2 regions of the Clostridium omnivorum genome follow, and region 2 is predicted to be linked to the other one. Evidence: predicted binding sites of a transcription regulator. Region 2 holds the regulator's gene; the other holds the start of a gene.
The links. Region 2 encodes Rex, which represses fermentation and respiration genes when NADH is low (regulators of the CRP and FNR family bind a similar motif). Its sites were predicted from a motif close to ATTGTTAANNNNTTAACAAT; they were not measured.
Positions count from the first base shown of each region.

Region 1: bsdE14_RS03180 (DUF47 domain-containing protein) is a predicted target of Rex. The motif match lies at 15,326-15,345, and genes of this name have one in related genera.

Region 1 is NZ_BRXR01000001.1:692,859-709,462, reverse strand. It holds gene araA (L-arabinose isomerase) at 1-1,342, shown strand, start outside; partial or broken gene bsdE14_RS03245 (cell wall hydrolase) at 1,595-1,696, shown strand; T-box leader at 1,820-2,060, shown strand; gene cysK (cysteine synthase A) at 2,239-3,150, shown strand; gene epsC (serine O-acetyltransferase EpsC) at 3,248-3,832, shown strand; gene queG (tRNA epoxyqueuosine(34) reductase QueG) at 3,950-4,921, shown strand; gene bsdE14_RS03225 (lysophospholipid acyltransferase family protein) at 4,961-5,665, shown strand; gene bsdE14_RS03220 (glycine C-acetyltransferase) at 6,126-7,322, shown strand; gene bsdE14_RS03215 (L-threonine 3-dehydrogenase) at 7,363-8,319, shown strand; gene nth (endonuclease III) at 8,527-9,177, shown strand; gene proC (pyrroline-5-carboxylate reductase) at 9,211-10,026, shown strand; gene bsdE14_RS03200 (glycosyltransferase family 4 protein) at 10,223-11,437, shown strand; gene bsdE14_RS03195 (fructose-1,6-bisphosphatase) at 11,563-13,551, shown strand; gene bsdE14_RS03190 (diacylglycerol/lipid kinase family protein) at 13,716-14,594, shown strand; gene bsdE14_RS03185 (LiaI-LiaF-like domain-containing protein) at 14,666-15,157, opposite strand; gene bsdE14_RS03180 (DUF47 domain-containing protein) at 15,544-16,167, shown strand; gene bsdE14_RS03175 (inorganic phosphate transporter) at 16,160-16,604, shown strand, end outside.
Region 2 is NZ_BRXR01000001.1:3,056,272-3,072,875, reverse strand. It holds gene bsdE14_RS14420 (electron transfer flavoprotein subunit alpha/FixB family protein) at 1-198, opposite strand, end outside; gene bsdE14_RS14415 (electron transfer flavoprotein subunit beta/FixA family protein) at 213-992, opposite strand; gene bsdE14_RS14410 (acyl-CoA dehydrogenase) at 1,036-2,175, opposite strand; gene bsdE14_RS14405 (short-chain-enoyl-CoA hydratase) at 2,207-2,989, opposite strand; gene bsdE14_RS14400 (redox-sensing transcriptional repressor Rex) at 3,276-3,926, opposite strand; gene abc-f (ribosomal protection-like ABC-F family protein) at 4,195-6,111, shown strand; gene bsdE14_RS14390 (DUF3793 family protein) at 6,144-6,740, opposite strand; gene bsdE14_RS14385 (DUF2935 domain-containing protein) at 6,864-7,295, opposite strand; gene bsdE14_RS14380 (MASE3 domain-containing sensor histidine kinase) at 7,370-9,481, opposite strand; gene bsdE14_RS14375 (metallophosphoesterase) at 9,670-10,830, opposite strand; gene bsdE14_RS14370 (hypothetical protein) at 11,008-11,145, shown strand; gene bsdE14_RS14365 (GDSL-type esterase/lipase family protein) at 11,255-11,830, shown strand; gene iadA (beta-aspartyl-peptidase) at 11,883-13,058, opposite strand; gene yfcC (putative basic amino acid antiporter YfcC) at 13,141-14,856, opposite strand; gene bsdE14_RS14350 (sigma-54 interaction domain-containing protein) at 15,176-16,604, opposite strand, start outside.

The DNA.
Region 1 (16,604 bases), 2.4 Mb from region 2:
AGATCAGGTTGCTGAAGATAGTAAGAATATTGCTTTGTATCTTAACCAGTGTCTTAGTGACACCGCAGAAATTGTTTGGCAACCAACGGTTAGAAATAGTGAAGAAATCGTTGATGTGTGCCAGAAGGCTACTGTTGACAAAGATTGTATCGGCGTCATTACATGGATGCATACTTTCTCACCAGCTAAGATGTGGATAAAGGGGCTCCAGTTGCTTACGAAGCCTTTACTGCACCTTCATACACAATATAATGAAAAACTGCCCTATGATACCATTGACATGGACTTTATGAACCTCAATCAATCAGCTCACGGTGACAGGGAATTTGGATTTATACTATCTAGGCTTGGAATCAAGCATGAAGTTGTGGCAGGTTACTATAAGCACAAAAGCACCATCAGTGAGATACAAAGATTTGCACAGGTTGCTAAAGCTATGGCATTTTCTAAAAATCTTAAGGCTGCAATGTTTGGAAATAATATGCGTGAAGTTGCTGTTACTGATGGAGACAGGGTTGAAAGTCAGATAAAATATGGATGGGAAGTCAACTATTATGGCATCGGTGAACTTGTTGCCCTAACTGATGCTGTTACAGAAGCAGAAGTTGCTAAAAAACTTCATGAGTACAAGTTACTTTACAATATGTCTGAAAAGGATACAGAATCCGTAAAGGTTCAGGCTCGATATGAAATTGCTCTGGACAAATTTTTGGATAATAACGGTATTGTTGCATTCACAGACACATTTCAGGATCTATACGGTTTGAAGCAGTTACCAGGCATTGCTGTTCAGAGGCAAATGGCAAGAGGAATAGGTTTCGGTGCAGAGGGTGACTATAAAACTGCTTGCCTCACATCAGTTATGCACAAAATGGCTGAAGGAAGAAAAGGAGCAACTGGGTTTATGGAAGACTATACCTACGACTTAACAGAAGGACAGGAGCTTGTACTGGCTGCTCACATGCTGGAGGTTTCCCCGGAATTTGCCGCTACAAAGCCACAAATAGAAGTACATCCTCTTGGTATAGGTGGAAAAGAACCCCCTGCACGCCTTGTTTTTGAAGGAGTTAAGGGAGATGCAGTAGCTGTATGTATGACGGATATGGGAGACAGATTCAGGCTCATATGTGCAGAAATAGAACTTGTAAGCCAAACTAAGCCTATGCCAAAACTCCCTGTGGCTAGGCTAATGTGGAAACTTAAACCGGACTTCAAAAGTGGTGTAAAAGCATGGCTGGAAGCTGGCGGTGGACATCATACAGTGGTCTCTACTGCCCTTACAAGTGAAGACATTGCCATGTTTGCAAAACTTACAGATACAGAATTTATATTAATTAGGTAAGGAAAATGTCACTTGGCTGGCACCTGACATTTTGATTTAAATAGCGGTTTCGTGTTGAAACCGCTATTATCATGTGCGCCCGGCATGAGCGTAATCTTGTCGGTGAAAGTCCGATACTGGGGTTGATAGTGCCAACCGTTAGCTTAAGACAAGGGTGTCCACCGTGAAGTGGAATCTGAAGGAAGTCAGCGGCAAAACTCTGGTATGACGAATAGAAACTACATATTAGGGAAGTACATATGTTTAAAACCCGGTGGGGCTGTATTCTATTATAATCCAGCAAAGATTACTAACCAATGGATTTGGTCTCGACCTTTAATAAAGGTTATTGGTAATCATAGATTTTGTAAATAGTATTTTAAGGAACGCAATTGTGTGCTCCTATTTTACTAAATTAAATTGATAAATTATTTGAAACATAGTTGACAAAAATAATTAATGTAATATAATAAATATATAATCCATAGTAAAACAGTCGGAAATACAGTGAAGAAGGAAAGTAATATAAGGGAATTATCCAGAGAGGAAATCCACAGCTGAGAGGATTTCTATATGAAGCTTATATGAAGTGCCCTTCGGAGTAGTGTACCGAAAGACCTTTGTCTAGTAGGTTACATCGGATTCTCCCGTTATAGAGATAGAGCATACAGGTGCTTGAACAAGGTGGGACTTATGTCCAATTAGAGTGGAACCGCGGAGTAACAACTTCGTCTCTTTATATATATAAGAGATGGAGTTTTTTTATTTGCCTTGGCATATTAAAATTTGCTTAATTTTTTACAGGTTATATAGTATACTATCAAAAATTAGAAATGAAAATGGAATTTAGATGAATGTTAAATATATAAAGAGTGATCAACTTTATATATAAGCAAAAAATGAGAGGAGAAAAGAAAATGATATATAACAGTGCTTTAGAAATGATTGGTAAGACACCAATTCTTAAACTTAACAACTTAATAGATGAAAATATGGGAGAAGTATATTTAAAGCTTGAAAATAAAAATCCAGCAGGAAGTGTTAAGGATAGAGCTGCTCTTGGTATGATTGAGAGGGCTGAAAAGGATGGAATAATAAAGGCTGGAGATACAATCGTAGAGCCTACTAGCGGGAATACAGGTATTGCTCTATCTATGATAGGAAGACTAAAGGGTTATAAGGTAATTATTGTAATGCCTGAAACAATGAGTTTAGAAAGAAGAAGTATGATTAAGGCTTACGGAGCTGAGCTTGTTTTAACTGAAGGTGCTAAAGGCATGAAAGGAGCAATAGCAAAGGCTCAAGAGATTTCTGAAGAAGGAAAAGGAATATATATTCCACAGCAGTTTATAAATAGCGCAAATCCTAACAAGCACTATGAAACAACAGCTGAAGAAATAGTTGAAGATTTAAAGGATATAGATGTATTCGTATCAGCAGTTGGTACAGGTGGAACTGTAAGTGGAGTTGGAAAGAGACTTAAGGAAATAAATAAATTAATTAAAGTTGTCGCAGTTGAACCAGCTAAGTCTCCAGTTTTATCTGGAGGAGAGCCAGGACCACATAAAATACAAGGTATAGGGGCTGGCTTTGTGCCTGATAACTTTAATAAGGATGTAATAGATGACATAGTAACAGTTACAGAAGAAGAGGCATTTGAAACTGCAAGATTGGTTGCTAGCAAAGAAGGCGTGCTTATAGGGATATCTTCTGGAGCAAATGTAGCTATAGCTTTAAAAATGGCTAAAAAACTTGGAAAAGGTTCTAAAGTAGTCACAATTGCTTGTGATGGAGGAGAAAAGTATTTGTCAATGGGACTTTATGAGTAACTAATCTAAGCACAAGGACTAATGAGGCTTTGACTATATAACTTAAAGGCATTTATTTTGTTCTTGTGCATTTATTTTTAAAAGGGTGGTGATAAAATTGTTTGCCAAATTAAAATACGATATAGATAACATTTTAAAAAATGATCCTGCTGCAAAGAGTAGAGTAGAGGTATTGTTATTATATCCTTCTATACATGCTATAATTTATCATAGAATTGCAAATGTGCTTTATAGGCACAAATGGTTTATTATAGCAAGAGCCATATCCCAAATAGCAAGATTTTTCACTGGAATTGAGATACACCCAGGTGCAAAAATAGGAAAGGGACTATTTATTGATCATGGTATGGGAGTAGTAATTGGTGAAACTGCAGAAATAGGAGATAATGTAACTATATATCATGGTGTCACTCTTGGTGGAACTGGAAAGGAAAAGGGAAAAAGGCATCCTACAGTTGGGAATAATGTGGTAATAGGGAGTGGAGCAAAAATATTAGGACCGATAACAATAGGGGATGATGCTAAAATTGGAGCTAATGCAGTTGTATTGGAAAATGTGCCTTCTAGGGCTACAGCAGTGGGGATACCAGCAAAGATTATAGGAAGAAGAGCTCGCACAATTATTGAAATAAAAGATTATCAAGGTAGACAAAAGCATATTTATAATGATATGGTTATATAGCTTATAGCGATATTTTCTTTTACAAAGGATAAAAAACAGGTGTACAATAGATAAAAATAGTAATTTTTAAGATTTTATATAAATTTTATAATTCATTGAGAAAGAGGAATTTTTAATATGGATTGCAAAAACACAATTATTGATTTTTGTAATAGTATTGGAATAGATACTTTAGGGTTTATAAGGTGCAGAGTTTTTGAAGAACTTAGGCCTTATTTATTAGAAAGAAAACTGGACAAATTGGAAAATGAATTTGAGGAAAAGGATGTGGAGAAAAGAGTTAACCCTTTCTTATATATGAAGGAAGGAAAAACTATAATATCTATTGCTTTTCCTTATTCTTATGATGATATTATAAGTTCTGAAGAAGGATTTTCTAAATATACCTGGGGATCTGATTATCACAAAGTAGTAAGTAAGTATCTTGAACAAATATGTAATTTTATAAACAGCATAGGAGGAAGGGCAATTTATTTTGTGGATAATAATGCATTGCCTGAGAGATATATCGCTAAGCTTTCTGGTATTGGCTTCATAGGAAAGAATAATATGTTAATAACCCAAAAGTATGGTTCTTACGTGTTTCTAGGAGAAATTATAACTGATTTATATTTTGAAGAAGATAAGGCATTAGAAAATGGATGCGGAGACTGTAACATTTGCGCTAAGCAATGCCCTACAAAGGCTGTAAGTAGTAGCCATTCTAATATTTGTTTATCTTATATAACCCAAAAAAAGCATATTGAGGATTTTTGGTTTTCAAAACTTAATGGAAGGCTTTTTGGGTGTGATAGCTGTCAAAGGTTATGCCCATATAATGAAAGCGTAATAAAATCCAATATTAATCTCTTCAAGCCAAATGACTATATGATAAATCCTAATTTATTAGAATTAGTTTATATAGATAATAAAAATTTTAATGCTAAGTATAAGCTTACTTCCTGTGGATGGAGAGGTAAAGCAATATTGCAGAGGAATGCTTTGATTTACCTTATGTCAAAGAAAGTTGAAAATATAGATTTTAGAAAGATAAATTCACCATACGTAATGGATTATTATAATAGACTTTTAAATTATTTCAAACTATAATATAAGCATAGCTAATCCATTAGAAAGGTGGAGTTATAAGTGATATCTCCTAAAATGGCAAAGCTCATCAGTTATATGCCTGATAGTTTTGTGAAGTATATGTCAAAAGCAGTTCTAAATCATATAATAAAAAAATATGCAGATATTAATATTTATGGTGGAGAAAATTTAAAAAGTATTAAGGGCCCAGTTATTTTTATATGCAATCATTTAAGTAATTCTGATGCGCTTATTTTAAATAAGGTACTTGAAGCACAAGACGTCACTTTTGTGGCTGGAGTGAAATTAAGCGAGAATGCTACAACCAATCTTGGTATTAATATAATTAAAACAACCCCAGTAAGGCCAAATACCGCCGATAAGGAAGGTATTGAAAAAATAATTAAAATAGTAAAGGGTGGAGGTAATATTTTATTATTTCCAGAAGGAACTAGAAGTAGGACAGGTAGTATGATACAAGCAAAGAAAGGAATTTTGCTTATAGCAAAGGTTACGAAGGTGCCCATAGTACCAATAGGCATTTGGGGAACTGAAAAACTGCTGCCTATTGCAAAGGATGGAGATATGGCTTCGGAAAAGTTTAGTTATTCTAAAATAGGAGTATCTATTGGAGATGCTATGGAAATTCCAAAAAGGCTTCAGGGAGAGGACAAAGTTCAATATGAAACTAGAGCTTTAAACACAATGATGAAGGAAATAGCTAAGTTAATTCCTGAGGAATATAAAGGTGAATATAAGGATTGATTATGAAAACAGCTAATTTGGCTGTTTTTTATATATGATAAAAGTTTTATAGATAATAATAAGACCTATTGTGTAGATATAATACTTCTATGAAGCGATAACTTATTTAATAATAACTTAAAGTTGATGATAAAATCAGTTGACCAAATTGCCAAATAGTATGACCGATTATGTAAAGTAAAAATAGGTGCTTTGTGCTAATCTATTAAAGAAAATAACTTAAAATATTAGCAAGATAGATAAAAGGGCAAATTTATTTTATATAGAATATTAGTAAATGAAAACGATAATAGAAGAATAAATGAAGTATAACCATCATCTAATTTTTTCTATTGCAAAATTTGCTTCAGTTTTATATACTATAGGTGTAAACAATAATTCATTAGCAAAGTAAAGTGTCTAGAATCAGCACCAAATATTATGGTACTGTTTATTTAAATGGATATAGGAGGTATATACCATGGGAAGTAAAGCATTACAAAAATATTTAACTGAGAACCTTGAGGACTTAAGAAGCAAGGGATTATACAATGAAATTGATACTATTAAGGGCTCAAATGGTCCTGTTATTGAGATCAATGGAAAGAGACTTATAAATCTTTCTTCAAACAATTATTTAGGACTTGCTACAAATCCAAGACTAATTGAAGCTGGAATTAAGGCAACTGAGAAGTATGGAGTTGGAGCTGGAGCAGTTAGAACAATCAACGGAACTTTAGATATACATGATGAATTAGAAGCAAAACTTGCAAAATTTAAACATTCAGAAGCAGTAATAGTATTCCAATCTGGTTTTAATTGCAATATGGGTGCAATTTCAGCAGTTATGACTAAGAAGGATGCAATACTATCAGATGCTTTAAATCATGCCTCCATAATTGATGGCTGCAGACTTTCTGGAGCTAAGATTATAAGATTTGAACATTCAGACATGGAAGATTTAAGAGCTAAGGCTAAAGAAGCTAAAGAATCAGGTCTGTATGAAAAAATAATGGTTATAACTGATGGAGTTTTCTCTATGGACGGAGATATAGCTCTAATGCCAGAAATAGTAAAGATAGCAGAAGAATTTGACCTAATTACATACGTGGATGATGCACATGCATCAGGAGTATTAGGCGGAGATGGAAGTGGATCTGCAACTCATCATAACTTAATAGGAAAGATAGACTTCCAAATAGGAACACTTTCTAAAGCTATAGGAGTTGTGGGTGGATATGTAGCCGGATCAAAAGATTTAATAGATTGGTTAAAAGTTAGAGCAAGACCATTCCTATTCTCAACTTCAATTACTCCAGCAGCTGCTGCAGCTTGCATAGAAGCAATTAACATTTTAACTGAAAGTGATGAGCTTGTTAAAAAGGTTTGGGAAAATGGAAACTACTTAAAGAAAGGCCTTAAAGATTTAGGATTTGATATAGGACATAGCGAAACTCCAATTACTCCATGTATAATTGGTGATGCTGATAAGGCTCAAGAATTTAGTAGAGAGCTTCGTAAAGAAGGAGTTTATGCAAAATCAATAGTGTTCCCAACAGTACCACTAGGAACTGCAAGAGTTAGAAATATGCCTACTGCAGCTCATACAAAGGAAATGCTTGATCAAGCATTAGCAGCATATGCAACAGTAGGAAGAAGATTAGGTATAATAAAATAATAAAAAATAAAATTAAACTAATTGTGTGGAGGGTCTAACGATGAAAAAAATACTAGTAACTGGTGCATTAGGACAAATTGGTTCTGAACTTGTTATGCACATGAGAAGTATATATGGAAACGATAATGTAATAGCTACTGATATAAGAAGAATTGATGGAAATGTAGCAGTTGAGTCAGGTCCATTTGAAATATTAGATGTAAAAGATGCAAAAAGAATGGCTGAAATTGCAAAACAATATAATGCAGATACTATAATTCACTTAGCAGCACTATTATCTGCTGTTGCAGAGGCTAAACCAGTACTTGCATGGGATATAAACATGGGAGGACTATTTAATGCGCTAGAAGTTGCTAGAGAACTTAATTGTGCATTCTTTACACCTAGTTCAATAGGTGCATTTGGTCCATCTACTCCAAGCGTAAATACTCCACAAGATACTATTCAACGTCCACAAACTATGTATGGAGTTACAAAGGTTTCTGGAGAATTACTATGTGATTATTACTTCAAAAAGTTTGGAGTTGACACAAGAGGAGTTCGTTTCCCAGGACTTATTTCCTATGAAACTCTTCCTGGAGGAGGAACTACTGACTATGCAGTAGACATATACTATGAAGCATTAAAGAATCATAAATATTCAAGTTTCATTAAACAAGGAACTTATATGGATATGATGTATATGCCAGATGCTCTTAATGCAATAGTTACTTTAATGGAAGCAGATCCTTCAAAACTAGTGCATAGAAATGCATTTAATATTACTGCTATGAGCTTTGAGCCTTCACAAATTGCAGCTGAAATTAAGAAACACATAAAAGACTTCGAAATTTCCTACAATGTAGACCCAGTTAGACAAGCAATAGCTGATTCATGGCCAGATTCAATAGATTGCACTGCAGCTAGACAAGAATGGGGCTTTAGTTCAAAATACGATTTAGCTTCTATGACTACTGATATGTTAAATAAATTAAGTGGTAAGTTAAACATAAAATAATATAAATATTTTAAAGGCCTTTGACAAAATGATGTTTTGCCAAAGGCCTTTTATTTATATTGAAACAAAGAACCTATATTGAATAAATAATAATTATTTAGTGTAGGATAAACCTAGAGTATTGATTTTAGGATTATTAATGATAACATATTATTAAAATATACTTTTTTAGTATATTGATAATAACAGTTGTAAGCAGGTGAGAAAATGAATAAAGCTACTATGAAAAAAGCAGTGGAAATTTTACAGCAAAATTACAGCGGAGCTAAATGTGCATTAAATTTTAATTCACCCTATGAGCTTCTGATTGCTACAATGTTAAGTGCCCAATGTACAGATGAAAGAGTTAATATAGTTACTTCAGTGCTTTTTAAGGATTATAATACAGCAGAAAAAATGGTGGCATTGACTGAAGAAGAATTGGGAGAAATAATTAAAAGTTGTGGTTTTTACAAAAATAAAAGCAAAAATATACTAGCTACGTCTAGAGAGCTGCTACTAAAGTATAATGGAGAAGTTCCAAGAACTATGGAGCAGCTTATTGAACTTCCGGGAGTAGGGAGGAAGACAGCAAATGTAGTTCTTTCAAATGCTTATGGGGTACCAGCTATTGCTGTGGATACTCATGTGTTTAGAGTTTCTAATAGATTGGGACTTGCAAAGGGAAATACTCCAGAGGAAGTTGAAGAGCAGCTTATGAAGAATATTCCTAAAAAGCTGTGGAGCGATGCACATCATTATATAATTTGGCATGGAAGAAAAATATGCAATTCAAGAAAGCCTAAGTGCGATGAATGTCCATTAGCACCTTACTGTGATTTTAATAATGGTCTTACAGAGGATAAAAAAGCAAAGTAATAAGTGTCATATTTAAAAGGAGGTAAATTTCATATGAATAAAATTATAGGATTTATAGGCTGTGGAAATATGGCTCAAGCAATGATCGGTGGAATCGTAGACTCAGGTCTCGTAAAAGCTGAACAAGTTATAGCAAGTAATCTTCATTCGAATAAATTAGTTGAAATAGCAGAAAGGTATGGAATAAAAGCGGCTGAGAATAACATAGAGGTAGCAGAAAACGCAGATATAATAATACTTGCTGTTAAGCCAAATATGTATGCAGCAGTAATTAACCAAATAAAGGATCAAATAAAGCCCGAAGCTACTATAGTAACTATTGCTGCAGGAATAACTATAGAATTTATTGAAGAAGCATTTGAAAAGAATATTAAGGTAGTTAGAACTATGCCTAATACCCCAGCCTTAGTAGGAGAAGGTATGAGTGCAATTTGTCACAATAGTAATGTAAAATCTGGGGATCTTGAAGAAGTATTGGCGATTTTTGAGAGCTTTGGCAAGGTGGAGTTAATAGATGAGAAGCTTATGGATGCTATACCAGCAGTAAGTGGTTCATCACCTGCTTATGTTTATATGTTTATAGAAGCTCTAGCCGATGGGGCAGTATTAGATGGAATACCAAGAGAAAAGGCTTATAAACTTGCTGCACAAGCAGTATTGGGAGCCGCAAAGATGGTGCTGGAAACAGGAATACATCCTGGGGCTTTAAAAGATAGTGTATGTTCTCCAGGTGGAACAACAATAGAGGCTGTATACACCTTAGAGAAAAATAATTTTAGAGGTACTGTAATATCTGCTATGCAAAGTTGTACAAATAAAACCAAGCTAATGTCAAATAATAATAAATAAAGAGCAATAAATGCTAATTTTTTTAATCTTCGTGGTTTAAATCACGAAGATTTTTTGCATAATTAAAATAATAAGGAATAAAAAAATATTAAGGAAATCTTAAACAAATATATATATTTATTTTAAGATATCAATAGTAATATTAGTGTATGGTAAATAAAGGCTGAGAACATTATTAGAATGGGGGAAGATTTATATGAAGGTGTTGATAACTACAGATACATATTATCCAATGATAAATGGTGTAGTAATATCTATAAATAATTTATATAAAGAATTAAAAAGACAAGGGCACGATGTTAGAATAATGGCTTTATCAAGCACCGGTGAGGAATGTATTAATGGAGATGTATATTATTTAAAGTCTTTAAAAACAGGAATATACCCTGATGCAAGATTTAGAATACCATTTACAGGAAATTTAATAAAGCAGTTATTAGAATGGAAGCCGGATATAATACATTCTCAGACTGAATTTTCAACACTATTTGCAGCAAAGTATATAGCTAAAAAATTAAATATACCTCAAATTCATACGTATCATACACTATATGAGGATTATCTTACTTATATAATGAACGGAAAACTTATAAATAAGAGAACTAATGCAGCAATTACTAGATATATGCTTAATAGTATGGATGGTGTTGTTGTCCCCACTAAAAAGGTTGATAAGGTAATTAAAGGCTATGGTGTCAAAACTAATATGTTTATAGTTCCTACAGGAATAGATATAAGTAGATTTAAGAAAAAAGTATCAATGGAAGAAAAAAGATCCATGCTTCAAGAACTGAATCTCACTGAAGAGGACAATATTATTGTTTATATAGGTAGGATAGCAGAAGAGAAAAATATTGAGGAAGTAATGGAGTATTTTGCGGCAGCAAGAGATAAAATAGAAAAACTTAAACTTGTAATTGTTGGGGGAGGTCCATATTTAGAAATACTTAGAGAAAAAGCAAGTAAATTAAATTTACAGCCAGATATACGTTTTGTTGGTATGGTGTCTCCTGAAGAAACATATAAATACTATCAGCTTGGGCAAGTGTTTGCTACAGCTTCTACTAGTGAAACTCAGGGACTGACTTATATCGAAGCACTAGCCAGTTCATTGCCAGTAGTTTGCAGGTATGATAGCTGTGTAGATGGATTGATTGTAAACAATGAAACAGGATTTACTTATACAAATGAACAAGAATTTACCTCCTATATGACAAGAATTTTTTATGATAATGAATTAAGAAAAAGACTTAGCAGCGGAGCTATAAAAATGGCAGAAGAATATTCTGCAGAAAACTTTGGGCAAAATATAAGTAATGTATACCTAAAAAACTATAGCAAGTGTGTAGATTTAATACCCAGAGAAGTTAAAATAAAAAATTTTATCCGCCATGCCGTAGTAAGAAGATAATATATAGTATATTACATTTGATGTTTAAAATATAATTTGTATAGTATATATAAAGAATAGGAAGGATTTTTGTTATAAATGTAGAAATAAATAATGTAATCTATTTCGGGATATGGAGGATAACAATGAACATTTTAGATAATGGACTTAAAAAAAATCTAGAAAAGGATTTACGTTATTTGAGACTACTATCAAATCAATACCCAACTATACATTCAGCTTGTACTGAAATCATTAATTTACAAGCTATAATGAATTTACCTAAAGGAACAGAACATTTTTTAACAGATATACATGGAGAATATGAACCATTTAACCATGTATTAAAGAATGCTTCCGGGGTTATTAAACGTAAGATAGGAGATATTTTTGGAACCACTTTAAGTCAAAAGGAAATTAAGAGTCTTGCTACTTTGATATATTACCCTGAACAAAAATTAGACCTAATATTAAAAGATGAGACTAACTTAGAGGATTGGTATAGGATTACACTATATAGATTAATTGAAATATGCAGACATGTTTCAGCTAAATATACTAGATCTAAGGTTAGAAAGGCACTTCCTCCAGATTTTGCATATATCATTGAAGAGCTGCTCCATGAGTATCCAAATAGGAGAGATAAAGAGGAATATTATAGAGAGATAATAAAAACAATTATTAAAATTGATAGGGCAAATGAATTTATAATTGCACTGTCAAAGCTTATACAGAGACTTGTTGTTGACAGACTGCATATAATTGGAGATATATTTGACAGAGGTCCTGGAGCAAATATTGTGCTCGATACACTTATGAATTATCATTCTGTAGACATACAATGGGGAAATCATGATATTTTATGGATGGGAGCTGCTGCTGGGTCAGAAGTATGTATGGCAACAGTACTTCGTATTTCTGCTAGATACGCTAACTTAGATACCATAGAAGATGGGTATGGTATTAATATGCTACCGTTAGCTACCTTTGCAATTGAGTTTTATAAGAATGACCCTTGTGAAAGCTTTAAACCAAAGCCAGACAATATTGAATTAACTGATAAGGAAAACATGCTTATTGCGCAAATGCATAAGGCAATAGCTATAATACAATTTAAGCTTGAAGGGGAAATAATTAAAAGAAGACCTCAGTTTAATATGAATGATAGACTGTTATTAGAAAAAATAAATTATAAAGATGGAACTATAGATATATATGGAAAGACTTATGCTTTAAATGATACTAATTTTCCAACTATAGATCCCAAAGACCCATATAAGCTTACGAAAGAAGAAAGAGACCTTGTTGATAAATTAAAGTCTTCCTTCTTAAATAGCGATAAGCTGCAAAAACATGTTAGGTTTTTATTTGCAAAGGGCAGTATATATTTAAGATATAATTCTAATTTGCTTTATCACGGCTGCATTCCTCTAGATGATGATGGCGGTTTTAGCAGGATTAATTGTAATGGTAAAGAGTACAGTGGAAAGACCTTCTTAGATAGAATGGAGATGTTAGCAAGAGAAGGGTACTTTTACAAGGAAGATCCAAAAGCAAAACTTTATGGTATGGATATAATGTGGTACTTATGGACAGGGCCAAATTCACCACTGTTTGGTAAAAATAGAATGACCACCTTTGAAAGATACTTTATAAATGATGTTGAAAGTCATAACGAGACGAAAAATCCTTATTACAAATTTAGAGATGATGAAAAAACCTGTAATAAGATACTAGAAGAGTTTGGATTAAGCTCTGATATTTCACATATAGTAAACGGACACGTACCAGTTAAAAGTAAGAAGGGTGAAAGCCCTATTAAGGCTAATGGAAAGCTGCTAGTTATAGATGGAGGTTTTTCAAGGGCTTATCAAGGTCAAACTGGTATAGCTGGATATACTTTAATATATAACTCCTATGGATTATTATTAGTTTCTCATGAACCATTTGAGTCAACTCAGAAGGCTATTGAAGAGGAAACAGATATACTATCTACTACAGTGGTTTTAGAACAGGTGGTTGAAAGAAAAAGAGTAGGAGATACTGATATAGGAGAAGAGCTTAAGAGTCAAATAAAGGATTTAGAAGCATTACTAGCTGCTTATAGAAAAGGTCTTATCAAAGAGCAAAGATAGATTGCTCACAGTTTTTTAAATAATAAATATGGTTTTTAGCTTTGGATTATAATCCAAAGCTCTTTTATTTCTGCATTTGTTCTGTACTAAATATAGTAATTATAATAAAATATAATTAGTCGCAGTATTTATGTAGTACAACTTTAGATAAATGAGGTGCAGGTATGAAACATCTTTTTATAATAAATCCTACTGCTGGAAAAGGGAAGAATTTAAGCTTGATTCCTGAAATAGAAAAAATACTTGAAGTTAAAAAAGAAGAATATTTTGTAGAAGTAACAAAAGGAGTTGGACATGCTACTGAAATAGTTAAAAATTATGTTAAGAACGATGATTATAGAGTATATTCTGTAGGTGGAGATGGAACTCTTAATGAAGTTTTAAACGGAATAGTGGGGAGCAATAGCACTCTTGCCGTAATCCCAAGTGGAACAGGAAATGATTTTTCAAGGAATATATATGAGTACAGCGATGTACTTACAAGTCTTGAACAAGCTATAAATGGAAAGGATGTTTTTTTAGATTTAGCAAGAGTAAATGATAGATATTTTATTAATATTGCGTCTGTAGGCTTTGATGCGGAAGTAGCATATAATACTGCTAATTTTAAGAAGCTTCCCTTTGTTGGAGGAAGTTTAGCTTATATTTTTGGAATAATAGAAACTGTATTTAAATATAAATCTGTACATTTAAATATTACCATTGATGAAAAAAAGCTAAATATTAAATCTCTTTTGGCTGCAATAGCAAATGGAAAGTGTTATGGTGGTGGTATTTTAATGACACCAGATGCTATATTGGATGATGGAGTATTTGATGTATGCATAATAGAAGAGGTAAATAAATTAAAGATATTAAGACTATTCCCGAAAGCCATAAAAGGGCAGCATGCCTCAATTAAGGAGGTGTCTTTTTATAGAGGCAGAAAGGTGAAAATTAGCTGTGATGAAGAAGTATCGCTTAATATAGATGGTGAAATTCTAAGAGTTAGGGAAGTGGAATTTGAAATAATACCTAAGGGTATAAAAGTAGTTATGCCTTAATTGATTATAAATAGAAGTAGCTTTAGTAAATAAAAAGCCAGCAGTAAAAATTACTGCTGGCTTTAAGTTACTTAGGAAAAGGTTCTAAATAAAAGTAGTATACCAACAATTATTAAAGCTATAGGTAATAATAGCCCGTAATTTAACCAATAGAACATGTTGCCTAAAAACATAGATAAGAAAGCTATAATTGATACTCCACCTAATATGAAAACAGGTATTAGTAAGCCAGATTGTCTTCTTCCAAAAAGGTACAGTTGAAATAAACCTATTGCAACAGCTAGAGGATAAATAGGCCAAGTATATGCTGCAAAACCCCAATCAGTGAAAGTTTCAAATAAAAATAGCAAGCCTATTGTAGTTAAAATACCTCCTGGTACAAGGACACCTGGATCTCTTTTAGTAACAAAGAAACTGAATTCAAAAATCAATCCAGGAATTAGAATGAAAAGCGGCCATAGGTTATTCATAGTAAACCAATGTATGTTAAAAATTTTGTCTATTAGTGTGAAAATACCGATAGCAATTAATAGTAAACCCCAAAAGAGATTAGATTTTTTCAAAGTTAGCCCTCCTTAAGTAATTATTGTTACAATTTATATATTACCATAATATATATTAATTGTAATTATATTTTAGTATATTTTGTTAAATATGTATAATGGATTAAGTAAAAATATTAACAAATATATTGATTAATCAACTAAGCAATAAGATGCTTTACAGATAAAATTGTTTTTATTTTGACAAAAAACGACGTTTAATTTAAGTGCATTTTTGTTAAAATAAAAGTAGTGCATTTTACATTGAAAACGTTCTATGTTAAGTCTATGTTAAGTATATTACAAGCTGTTTAACTTTTTTTAAGAATGTGTTATAATCAAAAATGGTGCGTAATATGACAAAAATTTTACAAAATAAAGTCTTTTATTAAGAGGAGGATTTTAAAATGGCTAGAATTAGTCCAAAGGAAGATAAGTTTTACGATATGTTTATTGACACAGCTCACCTAATATATGAGGCTGCAGAGAGATTAGACGACCTTTTAAATAATCTGGATGATGTACAAAATAAGGTTAGACAAATCGAAGAAATTGAACATAAAGGGGACAAACAAGCTCATGATATACTAGAACAGCTTAATAGAAGTTTTATAACACCCCTAGATAGAGAAGATATTTACTTAATTGCAAAACAAATGGATGATATTATTGACAATATCGAAGCAACTGCACATAGATTTGTAATGTTTAATGTATCTACTGCTACAAAGGATTCATTAATACTTGGAAAATTAATTGTTAGTTCCTGCAAAGAATTAATAAGCCTTATGGAAGAATTAAAGAATGCTAGAAAGAGCACTAAGTTATCAGAAAAAATAATTGAAATAAATAGGTTAGAAGATGATGGAGACCAAATCTTCAGAAGAGCAGTAACAACTTTATTCAATGGAGAAACTCCAGCTCTTGACGTATTTAAGTGGCATGAAATCTATGATTTTATAGAACAAACGCTAGATGCTTGTGAGGAAGTTGCCAATACAGTTGAAGGAGTTGTAATGAAACATGCTTAGTTATGCAGTAATTATAACAATAGTTGTTGTTATATTGGCATTAGTATTCGATTTTATTAATGGTTTCCATGATACTGCTAATGCTATAGCTACATCAGTTTCTACAAGAGTTCTAACACCACAAGCTGCTATACTTATGTCTGCTGTGTTAAACTTTGTAGGTGCATTTTTAAGTACAGAAGTTGCTAAAACAATAGGTAGCGGAATTGTGGCTCCACAATCTGTTACTCAAGAAGTTGTAATTTCAGCACTTATTGGAGCAATCATTTGGAATCTTATTACGTGGTACTTTGGTATTCCTAGTAGCTCATCACATGCTCTTATAGGCGGCCTTATAGGTTCAGCTATGGTTTATGAGGTGACAATGACTGCTAAGCAAGCAGGCGGAATTTCCATTATGAAAGCATTTTCAATAGTAAATTGGCATAACTTTTGGG
Region 2 (16,604 bases):
AACCTTATCAGCCCCAAAAGCTGTTAAAGTATCTGATAGTTTTTCAACCTGATCTCCTAAAAGTACAGCAGTCAATTCCACTCCAAGCTTATCTGCTATTTCTCTTCCTTTTCCTAAAAGTTCTAATGAAACTTTTTGAAGTATTCCTTCCCTTTGTTCAGCGAAAACCCAAACTCCTCTATATTCAGAAATATTCATCTGCTATCCCTCCTCTAGATATAGTGTTTTTCCTTTAATTTTTGTACTACATAAGCTGCTGCTTCCTTAGCTGGCAGGTTTACTATTTCTCCTTTTCCTTTAGCCTCTTTAGTTGCAGACTTTCTTACCTTTGTTGGAGAACCTGCTAGTCCAAGAAGGGATTTATCTAAATCTATATCATTTGCTGTCCAAATTTTAATTTCTTCATCAAAAGCCTTGAAAATATTCTTTACATCCATATATCTTGGCTGGTTTAATTCTTTAATAGCTGTAAGAAGAACTGGTGTATTAACTCTTACTATTTCATATCCATCTTCTAAAGCTTTTCTTATTCTTAGTTCTTTTCCTTCAAACTTAACTTCTTCTACATATGTAACTTGTGGAAGATTTAAATGTTCAGCAATTTCAGGTCCAACTTGTGCAGTATCACCATCTATTGCCTGTCTTCCTGCAAATACTATATCATATGGAAGTTTTGCTATAGCTGCTGCTATAACTCTTGAAGTTGCTAGAGTATCTGCTCCTCCAAAAGCTCTGTCAGTTACAAGTATAGCTTCATCAGCTCCCATAGCCAAAGCTTCTCTTAATGCTTTTTCTGCTTGTGGAGGTCCCATGCTTATTACTGTAACATGAGCACCGTATTCATCTTTTAGCTTTAATGCCTCTTCAAGAGCATTTTTATCATCTGGATTTATTATTGATGGAACTCCTTCTCTTATAAGAGTTCCTGTTTTTGGATCTATTCTAACTTCATTTGTATCTGGAACTTGTTTTAAGCAAACAATAATGTTCATATCTTTTTCTCCTTTCACTCGAAACACTGGGTAACTACTTGAGCTATTTTAATGCATTACCAGCTATAACCATCTTCTGAACTTGAGAAGTTCCTTCGTATATCTCAGTAATCTTAGCATCTCTCATCATTCTTTCAACAGGATACTCCTTGGTATAACCGTATCCACCGAATATTTGAACTACATTTGTAGTTACTTCCATAGCTACTTCTGCAGCATATAATTTAGCTCTTGCAGCTTCAACAGAATATGGAAGTCCATTATCTTTATTAAAGGCAGCTTTGTAAACTAAATATCTAGCAGCTTCAATTTTTACATCCATATCTGCTATCATCCACTGTAATCCTTGGAAAGCGCTCAGTGACTTACCAAATTGTTTTCTTTCCTTCATATACTTAACAGCTTCTTCAAAAGCCCCTTCTGCTATGCCTAATGCTTGAGCAGCTATACCAATTCTTCCTCCGTCAAGAGTCTTCATTGCTATACCAAAACCTTTTCCTTCTTGTCCAATTAAGTTCTCTTTAGGTACTATGCAATTTTCAAATATTAGCTCAGTGGTTGAAGAAGCCCTAATTCCAAGCTTATTCTCAACCTTACCTATAGAGAAGCCTGGATATCCTTTTTCAATTATAAAGCAGGATATTCCTTTAGTTCCCTTGCTCTTATCTGTCATTGCAAATATTAAGAAAGTATCTGCAACTCCACCATTTGTAATAAATATCTTTGAACCATTAATAACATAGTGATCGCCATCTAAAACAGCTGTAGTTTGCTGTGAAGCCGCATCTGTTCCAGCGTTAGGTTCTGTAAGTCCAAAAGCTCCAATTTTATCTCCTTTAGCTAATGGAACTAAATACTTTTCCTTTTGAGCTTGATTTCCAAACTGCTGCAAGAGACCTGATGCTAGTGAAGTATGAGCAGAAAGAATAACTCCTGTGGTTCCGCATACCTTTGAAAGCTCTTCTACTGCTATTATGTAAGATAAGTTATCACCGCCAGCACCACCATAGATTTCAGGAACTGGAATTCCTAGCATATTAAGCTTTGCCATCTTCTTAACATTTTCCATTGGAAATCTTTCAGTTTCATCAATTTCTGCAGCTATTGGCTTTACTTCATTAATAGCAAATTCTCTTACCATCTGTCTTACAAATTCTTGTTCCTTAGTGAGTTGAAAATTCATTCTAATTCCTCCCTTATTGCACTACTGAAAATTATCTGTTTTTAAAGTTTTTTGCTCTTCTTTCCACAAAGGCAGTCATGCCTTCCTTTTGATCTTCTGTGGCAAAGCACTCTCCAAATACTTCAGTTTCATACATAAGAGCTGTATCAATATCACATTGTATACCTCTATTTATAGCGCTCTTACAAAGTCTTACTGCTATTGGGGCATTCAAAGCTATGCTGTTTGCCAATGCTCTTGCCTCTTCCATAAGCTTTTCTGGTTCAAAAACACTATTAACTAAACCAATTCTCAAAGCTTCATTGGCATCTATCATTTTCCCAGTGAATATTAATTCTTTAGCCATTCCCATTCCTACCAGTCTTGCCATTCTCTGAGTGCCGCCAAAACCTGGAGTTATTCCAAGTCCAGCTTCTGGTTGTCCAAACTTAGCTTTTGTTGATGCTATTCTAATATCACATGACATAGCCAGCTCACAGCCTCCACCTAGTGTAAAACCATTAAGTGCAGCTATAACAGGCTTTTCTAAATTTTCTATTCTCCTAAATACTTTGTTTCCAAGTTTACCAAACTTTCTTCCTTCAACAACAGTCATATTCTTCATTTCTGAAATGTCTGCTCCAGCAACAAATGCTTTTTCACCTGCTCCTGTGAGTATAACTGCATATACCTCATCGTCTAATTCTACTGCTTCAATTACGTTATTGAGTTCCAATAGAGTTTCCGTATTAAGAGCATTGAGAGCCTTAGGCCTATTGATAGTAATTACAGCAATATTGCCCTCTTTCGAAAGAACCACGTTTTTTTCTTCCATGATAATCCTCCCATCACTTTTTCAGCCCAAGTTTGTTATATTATTAACAAGCTTGAAAAAAATAGTTGTTAATTTATACCTCAAATCCTATTATAGCTCTTGCACTATAGGAATTCAACAAAAAGAGTAATTATTTATAATATTTTTATAATTCTATTTTTCAAGGTTTTTTTGCTTAAAATTTTAATATTTTCACTAAAAACAAGGGATTGTTTATAATCTAACAAAGTTAAAGGACTAAATGCATGAATTTTACATTTAGTCCTTTAACTTAAATTATTTATTTTTATTCTTGGTCTTCTAAGTCTTTATTCTTTAAAAGATAGGATAAAGTCATAAGACTTTCACTCAAATGCACATTTTCTACAGTTACATCTTTAGGTACAATCAAATCTACTGGTGCAAAGTTCCATATTCCTTTAACCCCGCCTTCCACCAAAATATTGGATACCCTTTGTGCACTGTTCCGAGGTACGCAGATTATAGCTATATCTATTTCATTATGTGCTAAATAATCGCCTAAATTATCTATGTCATCGATTTCTACATCCCTAATCTTCATACCTACAAGCTTAGGATTTGTATCAAAAATGCCATTAAGAGAAAAACCCAATCTTTCAAATCTAGTATAGTTTGCAATTGCCTGCCCTATATTTCCTGCACCTATAATTATAGTTTTATATTCTCCTGTAAGTCCTAAAATCCCGTTGATTTCATTGTATAAATCTTTTACATTGTAGCCATAGCCCTGTTGGCCAAAATCACCAAAGCAGTTCAAATCCTGCCTTATTTGTGAAGCTGTAAAACCGATTCTTTCACTTAATTCTTTAGATGAGATTCTATCTACATCATTTTTTAATAGCTCTCCTAAATACCTCTGATATTTTGGTAATCTTTTAATAACTGCCATTGAGATATTCTTCTTTTTACCTTCCATAGCGCACCTCTTTCAAATTAACTTGTATGCATATATTAATCGATTTATTATCACATTCTACCTAATAGTATATTCTATTTAATAGTATTACTTAAATTTTTTTCACTGTCAATATTTTGACATAATATAAATGCCATTATTTCATATTCTAAATTAACTCCTTTAGCTTAAAATGTAAAGTATAATAAAACAATTTAAAGATTTTTTTTATTTTTGCTACAAAAATCACCCATTACATAGTAAAATATTTTGTGGGAGAGTGAACAGAATGATAGTTTTAAGTTGTAAAGATTTGCATAAGAGCTATGGTATAGATATAGTTTTAGATAAAGTAACCTTTAATGTTAATGAATGCGACAAAGTTGGTCTAGTAGGTGCCAATGGTGCTGGTAAAAGTACTCTTTTTAAAATTTTAACTGGAGAACTTTCACAAGATAGCGGAGATTTATTTATTGATAAGAATAAAAAAGTGGGTTATCTAGCTCAACACTTATCATTAGAGAGCAGCAATGTGATTTATAATGAAGTTTTAGGTGTTTTTAATCAACTTTTAGAGATGGAAGCCAGGTTAAAAGAATTAGAAATTAAGCTTAATGAACCCTATGATATTGCTAATCAGGAATATCACGATAAAATAATCAAGGAATACACAACACTTTCTGAACTTTATAATAATCGTGGAGGATATACTTATAAGGGAGAAATTAGTAGAGTATTAAAGGGGTTGGGCTTTACTGAAAATGACTACGAAAAGCCTATAAACATATTAAGCGGCGGCCAAAAGACAAGAGTTGCCCTTTGCAAACTATTACTTACAAGTCCGGAAATACTGCTTCTTGATGAGCCTACCAATCATTTGGATTTAGATGCCATTGAATGGTTAGAAGAATACCTTAAAGCTTATAAAGGAACAATAGTAATAATATCCCACGATAGATTTTTTCTTGACTCAATTACTAATAGAACCTTTGAACTTATAGGTGGACATATGAATTCCTATAATGGAAATTACACTACCTTTGTGGACTTAAAGAAAAAAAATTATGAAGTGCAGCTAAAAGCATATAATCTGCAGCAATCAGAAATTAAAAGGCAGGAAGAAATAATCGAGCGCTACCGTTCCTTTAATAGAGAAAAAAGTATAAAGGCAGCAGAGAGCAGGGAAAAAGCACTGGCTAAAATTGAAAGAATAGATGCTCCTGATAGAGAAGCTAAAGCATCAAAGATAAAATTTGAAACACAAATAAAAAGTGGATATGATGTATTGCATATAGAAAAGCTTTCTAAAAGCTTTGGAGAAAAACATCTTTTTAGCAATTTAGAAGCAGATATTAAACGTGGTGACAGGACAGCTCTTATTGGAGAAAATGGTAGAGGAAAGACTACTCTGTTTAGAATTATTATGGATAAATTGCAGCAGGATTCTGGTATTAAAGTATTAGGTAAAAATGTTTTTATTGGATATTACGATCAAGAACAATCGAATTTGGATCCTGAAAAGACAATTCTTGATGAGGTATGGGATACCTTTCCTAATATGACTACTACGCAGCTACGAACTTCCTTAGCAGCATTTTTATTCACAGGCGATGATGTATTTAAAAACATATCCACACTCAGTGGTGGTGAAAAGTGCAGAATTAATCTTTTAAAGCTCATGCTTTCAAAATCTAACTTTTTACTTTTAGATGAACCTACAAATCATCTTGATATTGTTTCAAGAGAAGCTTTAGAGGATGCTCTACTTAACTATGATGGTACAGTTTTAGTAATATCTCACGATAGATACTTCTTAAATAAAGTTATAGAAAAAATTTATGAATTAAATGAGGATGGAATCAAAGAGTACCTTGGAAACTACAGCTATTTTATAGAAAAGAAAAAGAATCCTTTACGCTACCAAGAAGAAATGGAGAACCAAGGAAAAACTAAAACTCAAATTCAAGAAGAAAGAAAGAAAAAGAGAGAACAAGAAAAAGCTGAAAAAGAAAAACAGCAAAGAATAAAAACACTTGAAAAATCAATTAGTGATTTTGAAAGTAGCCTTGCTGAGCTTCAAAATCAACTTTGTCTTGAAGAAGTATATTCAAATCCTAAAAAAAGTGAAGAGGTAAATAAAGAAATAGCCTCCACGGAAGCCACCCTTCAGGAACTTTATGAAGAATGGGAAAGTTTACTTGAATAAAATCTTAAGGCTGCTAAGAAGCTTAGCAGCCTTTAATTTGAAATATGTATTAGTTCTTTTAAAGCCTTGTTTATTATTTCCAGTCTAGCAGCATCAAAGCTTTGAAAAATAGACATTGCCTCTTCTAAATTATCATAAACCTTCCAGTAGCCGCAATACTTAAACTCTTTCCCCTTTTTTTCAATAAACTTTTTTGTATCTTCAAGAGGTATTCCTAAAAATATACCTATTTCATGGGGACAAGTTTTTTGAAATCTCCTTTTTAATTCATTTAAATAATCATATATACTTCCATTTTCGTCATATCCTAGTTTAATTAAATATCTTCTATTTTCTTCTTTTTCCAAAACATCTTTTAATTTATTATTATAAAACATTACTAATTTTGCATATTTATCTTCCTTTAAAAGCAAGTAATCAGTTATGTTCCACTCTCTCACCATATATTCATATTGATTCCATAATTCATACAAGTTTCTCTGTGTTTTATTAAAACTCAAAATAGTTGCTGGCTTTGAACTATAAAGAGTAGGTGCTGCTAAATAACTTACAATAAATTTAAAATACGCCTTATCCTCAAGCCTATTTAATGAACTAAAAAAATCTTGAATTTGCTTGTCATATATCATAAGAATATCCCCTTTACAAATGCTATTACTCTTTTTTTCTCCAGCATTCATAAAATTATACTAATAAAATAATTACCCCCTATGAACTATTAATTCATAGGGGGTAATCTACATAAGGGTGTTTTACCTTACAAGCTGCGTTCTTATGTTATTAAAAGTTTCAAGCATAAATCTTTGCTCATGCTCAATATGATTTAAAAGAGTTTGGAAGGTCTTATCATCCTTTCCATAAGCTCTTACCTGTGGATATACCTGTATTGCTCTTCTATCTATCACTATAAATTCATTTACTAATCTTTCAAGCTGCATTACATACTGGTTCATTAAATTAGGATTTTGAGCCATCATGCCTTGAAGACTTTTAGCTCTTTTGTTTAAATCTGTAAAGGCCTTATTTAATTGCATAAGTTCATTTACTATACTAGGCGGCAAATTTTTCTTCGAAAGCTCTGCAACAGTCTTAACAAAGATAGGATGCTCACTAGATATATCTGTCCAAAGCATCAATTCATTAAGTACACAATTTACTCCATTAATACATGTAAAACAATACATTATAAACCTCCATATACTGTGTTCCATTTCAGTATATGAGCGTAAAATGTTTTAGGTGACTACTTTAACTAATTTTATAGATAAATATCTGAAAATTCTATGTTAATTCTCTCAATATTACCAGATACAGCACTCTCCACTGGCAACGATTCTTGGGGCAGCACATTTACAGGTAATTCTATAATAAATTTGCTTCCTTTACCATATTCACTTTCCACCGCTATACTTCCTTCATGAAGTTCTACCATAGATTTTACTAAAGATAAGCCTATACCGCTTCCTTCATGGGTTCTTGCTAAGGACCTATCTACCTGTCTAAATCTCTCGAAAATAACATCCAATTTATCTTTAGGAATACCTATGCCACTATCCTCTACCTTTAATATTACTGTGTTTCCATTATCCTGAATGTTAACCTTAATACTGTCGCCTGGTTCAGTAAATTTTATGCAATTCGAAAGCAAATTGAGAAGTATTCTCTCTATTTTATCCGGATCAACAGCCATTATTTTTTCTTCCACATCAGTATCAAACTCAATATATAAGCCCTTATTTTTAGCATACTCAACTACTGACATAGTTATATTCTCTACAATACTTACAATATTATAATTTTGAATATGAAGAGTAAAAAAACCCGAATCAATTTTAGTTATGTCTATTAAATTATTTATAAGCCTTAAAAGCCTGTAGCAATTTTGTTTCATAATCTTCGTATAATTATTCACATCATTTATATGCTCTTGTATCATATCTCTATTTAGATAGAGCTCCATTAATTGAATTACTCCATATAACACATTAATAGGTGTTCTAAGCTCATGGGATATATTTGCAAAAAATTCATTTTTAATCTTATCATATTCCTTAGCATCATTAAGCAGCCTTTCATTTTCTTCTGCTTTTTTTCTTATCTCTATATCCCTTAAAACAACTAAAACAGCTTCTTTTCCATTGTGAGGTATGCAGCTTGCCTTTACCTCTACATCTATCATACTTCCATCATATTTTATAAGTTTTTCTTGAAGTAACACTGATTCTTTAAGCCTGCTTTTTACCTTCTGAATCTCCTTTATAAAGTTTTCCTTGCTAGAAGGCATTAAAATTTCATTAACAGCACTGCAGGTTAATTCATCCGCACTTTCATAACCCAGCATCCTTGCTGCATATTTATTTACAAAAAATATTTCATCCTCATCATATGCAACTATACCATCAGGACATAATTCCACCAATTGTTTATATCTTTCTTCACTTTCTCTAAGAGCTTCTTCAGTAACTTGTTTCTCCTTAATTTCTCGTTTTAATTCATTATTCATCCTTTGTAGTTCTATGTTATTGTGTTTTAGCTTGCTATTAGCTTGACTTAATTCGTAAAATAATACTTTATAAGGTGCCTGTAAACTTGTTTCACTCACAGCCTTATACATAAGATAGAAGGAAATCAATTTGCATAAGTGACCTAGTGCAGCATAGCTTTCATTTAAAAATTTATAGAAAACAAAAGAAATCTCAGAAATAAAAGCAAAAAAGATTGATAAATTAATTAATATATATACTTTCCTATGCAATTGTTCTTTGTTTTCTTTTTTATTCAATATAAATATTGCTGCCAAAAGAAAAAGTGCAACAATTATATTCACTGATTTTTTAAATATAGTGACACCATTCGGAAGGCTATAGCAATTAGGTAGTATTTTACCATAAAGCAATACTAACCCAATTACCAAACATATAAAGAAGTAAATAAAATAAACCCTTCTTATATTAATTTTTTTATGTAAAAATATAGTACAAATCATTAATGAACCACCTAATATTATTTCCTCAATTAAGCTTGCCTGCATGGCAATATTATTTACGAAATTTAAGGCAATATCTTCGTTCCCACTATAATAGAAAAGGTGAATAGCATTAAATACAGCCAAAGCTAAGCAAAAAACTCCAATAAAAGTCGAAAAGTTATTTGTGGATACTCTATAGGTGTTTATAGCTATAAGTGCTATTGTAACTGCAAAATTCGTTACTGCAAGTTCAATCAATGCATGAAATATAACATAGTTTTTAAAAGACATTTGAATGGCTACTATGGATAAGATTATTAGGATAACAGCAATTTTGGAATACTCAATATATTCTCTTTTAATTTTTCTATTCTTAACTTTAAAAATATTAATATCCTCCATGAATCTTACAAATCCTTTCTAACAATAAAAGTATTTCAAGATACATATTATGCCAAGTTAATATTCTATACACAGATTAACAATTCCTTCTAAATTTTTATATTTTTTGCTATTTTTAATCAAAATTGTTACTTTTTTCGAAAAAAAATAGCATTTTGTGCAAAACGCTGCAAAATGCTATAAAAGTTTTATTTAAAAGTTAAATGTACCCTGACTATTTCTGGGCTATTTCCTATTCTTATTGGCGGTCCCCAAGTTCCATAACCTAAGGATACAATTACATTAAAATTACCCTTTCTTAAATATCCCCAATCTATTTCATATAATTTTCTTGTAAAAATTTCGTTTGGAAACATCTGCCCTCTATGGGTATGTCCTGATAATTGCAAATCAACTCCGCTGTTTTGTGCTTCCTCCAACTTTTGCGGCTGATGATCCATTAAAATTATTGGCTTACTCACATCAATATTATCCAAAATACTGCTTATAGTCTTACGTTTTGTTCCTTTAAATCTCTCACTTGCTAAATCTTCCCTGCCAACTAAATATAAGGCATCATCAATTTTAACATAATTATCCCTTAAAACCTTTATCCCTGATAGCTCTAGTTCTTTAACTATTTGTTCAGATTCTCCTCCAATATATTCATGATTTCCCGTAACTGCATATACTCCATACTTTGCCTTAAGCTTTGAAAAACTTTCTCCCATATGCTGCCTTTTAAAAGGTTCAACTTTTTCATCAACTATATCCCCTACAAGTAAAACAAGGTCTGGATTTTCAGCATTAATTTTCTCCACCATGTTTTGCAATCTTTTATTATCAACTATATCCCCTAAGTGTATGTCAGAAACCATAACAATATTTAATTTATTCAATGAGCCTGCACTCTTTTGAATATTAATATCATAATTTACAACTTTAGCATTTCTAGCATTAAAGCTTCCATAAGCTACAAGTGCAATTACAACAAAAAAAGCTAAAAGGCCTGCAGTTGTTTTAAGTGCAGCATTTTGTTTTATTCCTATAGGAATGAAACTAGCTTTAACTCCTAAAATTCTTATAATGTCCACTGTTGGTAGAATAATAATAAAATATAACATTGCTGCAAGCCAATAAGCACCTATGAGATTTAAATAGCTCTCAATACCTGCTGGTATATATTTTTCGCCTATTTTTGATATTATATAGGAAAGTGCTATTACCCAAAATACTATCCAATATACCTTACTATTTAAAAAAGGAATAAGGCTTCCAACATTTTGCCAACCCCTCATTCCTATATAATAATTAATAATTCCAAATATACCAATAGATATAATAACAAATATTATTAAAAAATTTTTCATATTTTCTCCTCTGCTGCTAAAAGTTATCTTATCTGAGTAATATTCATATTATACACCACTTTTTCACAAAGATATAACAGCATAATAATAAAATTTCCTCACATAATATTTATAAGGGATAAAAAAATTTATCTTTAACGCTGCGTACATGTTTTATCAGCTATAGGAGGGGATTTTATGGGAATGAAAAGGTATGAATATATAAAAAAACCAAAAGGCCCTATGGACAGCGCAAAATATCATTCTAGAAGTGCTGAATTTAAGGCTGCTGAAGAAAAACAATTGGATAGCAAGCCTACTCCAGCTAAAAAATAAATTAACTAATGCATCACTGTTAAATAATCTTTAAAATCAGTGGTGCTTTTTTTATAATAATTGTATTATTTAAATAAATATATAAAATATTAAACAGAAAGGCAATACAATGAAAATACTTCTTATTGGAGATAGCCTTACCTATGGTTACGGAGTTGACCATGATAAATCTTGGGCTTATCTGCTATCAAAAAACAAATCAATAGATATTATAAATAAAGGTATAAATGGAGACACAACTGCTGGGATGCTTTTTAGAGCTTATGAAGATATATCTTCCAACTTATCTTGTTTTACAGTGATAATGGGTGGATCAAATGATATTTTATCCGATCTATCATATAACTATGTAAAAGATAATATTATATTAATTATTGAAGAAGCCCAAAGCTTAGGATCAGAGCCTATATTAGCCATTCAACCCCCTGTAGTTCCTATAATGGCTGAAAGGCTATGGAGCAGTGGTGTAAATTATTATAAAGTAAATGAAGAAATAAAAGCTTATAGAAATGAAATACTTTCCTATGCAATAGATAATCGAATAAAATATATAGACTTCTTTACCCCTTTTCACAGGCTTTTAGAGGAAGATAAAGCTATTAATTATTATCTTGATGGCTTACACCTTAACTCTAAGGGAAATCAATTATTATATGATCTTGCTTCAAAAATTATATTTTCTTAAAAAATGAAATAAGGGTATGAATAAATTCTCACACCCTTATTTTGCTATATGCTTATTCAAAAGTTCCAAGTACCTGTACTTGTCCCTCTTCTATCATAATTCTTCCCTTTGCAATAACAGTATCAATACTTAAATCCTTCTCATCTAAAAGTACTACATCTGCATCATAACCCTTTGCAATTCTACCTTTTCCTTTTAGCTTCAAAATTTCAGCAGGATTTGCAGTAATAACCTTAATTGCGTCCTCAAATTGTACATTTTCGCTTAATACTGCCTGCTTCACTTCTTCAAATAGAGAGGTTACTTTCCCAACCTGCAGTCCAGTAAATTGCTTATTTTCATCAAACATGGGCAGACTTCCCTGACCATCTGAAGTAAATGTTATATGCTCTATAGGTACTCCAGCTTCAAGGCATCTCTTCAAAGCCTTTGATGCTCTTACTTCACCATCTTCCCAAAAGCTTGGTACAGAACTAGTTGTAAAATCTACATGCCCCCCTGCTTTTGCATATCTTATTGCTTCTTCAAATAAATGTGGATTTCTATTCATATGGGTTGGTAAAAACTGAGTAAAAGGTATTTCCGTATTTTGTACTATATCAAATAAATAATTAATCATGTCTTTACCATCGCCTAAATGCATATTTACAATACCGGCCTTACCAGACAGTATTCCTCCAACTCTTGCATCTGCTGTTAATTTTTTAATATCTTCGTATTCAGGCTGGGAAGATCTATGGTCAGAAATAGCTACCTCTCCCACGCCAATAACTTTGTCTATTGCAATAAGGTCTTTCATTACATCCCCAGTGAGAGTAGTAACAGGGACTTTATAAGAACCAGTATAAATAAAAGTATTTATTCCTTCTTCCTCAAGTCCCTTTGCCTTAGCCAAAAGCGACACCATATTTCTGCTTAGTCCATCTGTACCTAAACATCCCACTACTGTTGTAACTCCGCCTTTTGTAATATCACTAAGAGTTATTTCTGGAGTACGAGTTTTAAAGCCTCCCTCTCCACCACCTCCTAATATATGCACATGTCCATCTATAAAACCTGGAACAAGAAGCTTTGAACTTCCATCAATTACTTTTACTTCAACGCCAGGTATTTCACCTAAGTTTATACTTTCTTCTAGGGCTGCAATTTTATTACCAATTAGTAACACATCTTTTACGCCTCTGTACTCAGGCGCATAGATCTTTGCTCCCTTAATAAGTTTAATCATTCAATCACCTTCCTGTCATTTAAATATAATGGGCAGGAATTAACTCCCACCCAATTATTAACAATAAAATATGATTAGTTAATTAAAATCCTATAAGTACAGCTATAATAACTGCTATAATGCTAAGTGCAAAGAAAAATCCCTGCATTCTAATCTGCCACTTAGCCCATTTTGACCAATCTACTCTTGCAACTCCTAGTACTCCAAGTAAGCTAGCCGAAGTTGGAATTATTGCATCTGCAAAACCTGCACCTAACTGATATGCTAAGCAAGATACCTGCCTAGATACACCAACTATATCTGACAATGGAGCTAAAATAGGCATTGTAAGCGCAGCTTGCCCTGTTCCTGAAGGCACAAAGAAGTTAAATACAGTTTGGAAAACATACATTAATACAGCTGAAAGAGCAGCTGGTACTCCTGATAATGCTTTTCCTGTACCATGAAGTATAGTATTTAAGGTATTAAATTCACCTGCATTAGATCCACCTAGTACCAATAAAATACCTTTTGCCATTCCAACTACAATTGCAGCTCCAACCAAATCTGCAGCTCCATTTTGGAAGGATCTAGCCATATCATTTACAGACATTCCATTTAACTTGAATATAACTCCTATTATACCTGATACTAATCCCATTACAAAGAACTGTGATGCTATTTCAGCAAAATAAAACTGCTTTTGAGTTACTCCCCAAACTATCCATATAATACCTAGCAATACAGTAAGAAGTACTAGCTTATGTCCAATATTAAATTCAACCCTCTCTCCTTCTTTAACATTGCCTTTTCTAAAATAATTATCTGATTCATACACTATTGAGGATGTAGGATTTTTCTTTATCTTATTAGCATAAATCATTAAATAAGCCACTCCTGCAGCAGTAGTTACTACCCAAAGCACAATTCTAAAGCCTGCTCCTGAAAGTACTGGTACACCTGCAATTCCTTGAGCTACTGCAATACCAAAAGGATTCATCCATGATGTAGCATTACCAACCTGGCTTGCTACAAAGGTTATACTTATTCCTACTAATGAGTCATAACCCATTGCCACTACGAATGGTATTACGATCATGGCAAATGGTATGGTCTCCTCAGACATACCAAAAATGGCACCCCCTAGAGAAAATAGAACGAATAATAGAGGCAGTGCTAGAACCTCCTTACCCTTAGTAACATTAATAAATGAATATATTCCAGCATCAACAGCACCTGTCTTCATTATAATACCAAATGCACCACCAATAACAAGTATAAATGCAACTACACCAACAGCTGATGACCATTTGTCCCCTGTTACTAATCCTTCAAATACATAATTTAGAACTCCAAAGCCTTTATAATCTTCCGTACCCCAAATTCTAGCATGCTTTTTGGCATTACTGCTAGTATCATAAACCTCCTCTTTATACAGTCCATAAATTGTAGTTTCACTTAAACCTGCTTCCTCCAGTTTTTTATCATCCCATGCAGATGTATCCTCTTTAAGTATCCCCTCAACTTTAGCCTTATCAAGTCCTGCATCTTTTAATTTTGCATCATCCTTAATTAAGTCTTCAAGATTTGTTTTAAGTTTGCTCTTGTTTAGCTGATGTTCATATCTAAAAGTGTCAGTCATCAATACAGTTTTTGTCTTTTCATTTCCGTCTGCGTCAGTGTACTTAACCTTATGAGTATCAAATTTCCCAACTGGAACAATGAAAGTCAGAAGCCAGCAGACTATAATAACCCAAAATATAATTACGTAGGTATGTGGCATCTGAATTACCTTGTTCTTTTTTGTTTCTTTTGACATTGTAATACCCCCCATTATTTATTCCAATATTCTTACAGCAAGGTTTATGCCAAAACTTCAATTTTAATCCAAATCATTTTTTTATAAGCTCCTATCTCCTCACAAATATCCAATAGAGCATAAAAATATATTTTTTCTAAATAAATTATTTTTCTATTTAGCCATAAACAGGTATAGTTCCCACCTTGAAAATTAAACTTTATCATCAATCCAAACTATTAAACTTATTTATCTGAATAAAACATGACATTAAGAAAAGAAAATGGTTTATGCTGGCTTAATTATTTAACCACCATAAACCATAATGAACCAATTAAATTTATTTATATAATAACAGCTTAGCCTTTCCTAATCCTACTGATGTAAGAATTGTACCTGCTTTTCCCTTTTTCTTTTTAACATATCCCATTCTTTCAAGTTCATTTAGTCGATTTCTTATCATCTGCTCAGAAAGCTTCATGCCACATTCTTTAGACAAGCTGTAGATTTTATGCCTACTTCCATTTGAACCTTCTTGATTAATTTTGTATAATGCTTTCAATATAAAAGCAAAATCCCCTCTAATTTCAGTTTCGTCTTCACAGTACTTTGGCATTCTTTCTGAGTTTTCCTTAAAAAAGCTCTCTTCTGGCAAATCTCTAGTAGTAATACACAAGTTATCACAAACAGTAAGCATATATTCCATAGTATTTTTAAGTTCTCTAATGTTTCCGTTCCAAGAATAATCTATAAGCTTCTTAATAACTTCTTCATCTATTTTAAGATTTTCTTTGCTCTTCTCATATATAAAATATCTTATAAGAGGCAGTATATCTTCCTTTCTCTCCTTAAGTGCTGGCAGCTTAAGATATAAAACCTTTAGTCTATGATATAAATCAGCTCTAAATTTTCCTTGTTCTACAAGCACCCTTAAATTTTGGTTAGTAGCTGCTATAACCCTAACATCTATTTCAGTTATTTTATTACCACCAACTTTCATTATTTCCTTCTCTTGTAGTACCCTTAAAAGACTAGCCTGAACCCTTGGTGAGATATCACCTATCTCATCCAAAAAAATAGTTCCTCCATTGGCCTGTTCAAATAATCCTACCTTTCCTCCCTTAGCTGCTCCTGTAAAAGCTCCTTCCTCATATCCAAAGAGCTCACTTTCTACTAAGTTTTCAGATAGAGCTGAAAAATTCACAGCAACAAAAGGTTTGTCCTTCCTATTAGAGGCATTATGTATAGAAGAAGCAAATAGTTCTTTTCCCGTGCCGCTTTCTCCTTCAATAAGAACATTCAATTCTGATACAGCTAGTTTTTTTGCAACATCTTTAGTAAAATTAATAGCCTTGCTCTCTCCAACTATGTCCTCAAACCTATACTTTGCATAATAACCTTTTTTATATAATTCCTTCTTTAAATTTATTTCATCTTCAATAGAACTATTACTTTTAAAAATAATTACCTTTGTATTCTCTTCTTTTATACTAAACCTAGAGACCAAATACTCATTACCTTTAATCTCCAATACAGCGTTATCTTTATAACTGCCTTCAAAAATAAATTTCTGAAGAGACTTATCCTTTATTACCTCTTTAACTTGTTTTCCTATAGTATTTCCTTTTCTTATTCCTAAAATATATTTTAAATTTTCATTGAAAACAGTAATAATTCCATGATTATCAATAGCTAATAGACCTTCATTAACACTATCAATAACCTTAATAATGTGCTCATAGTTTTCTGTTTTATCCTTGATTACCTGA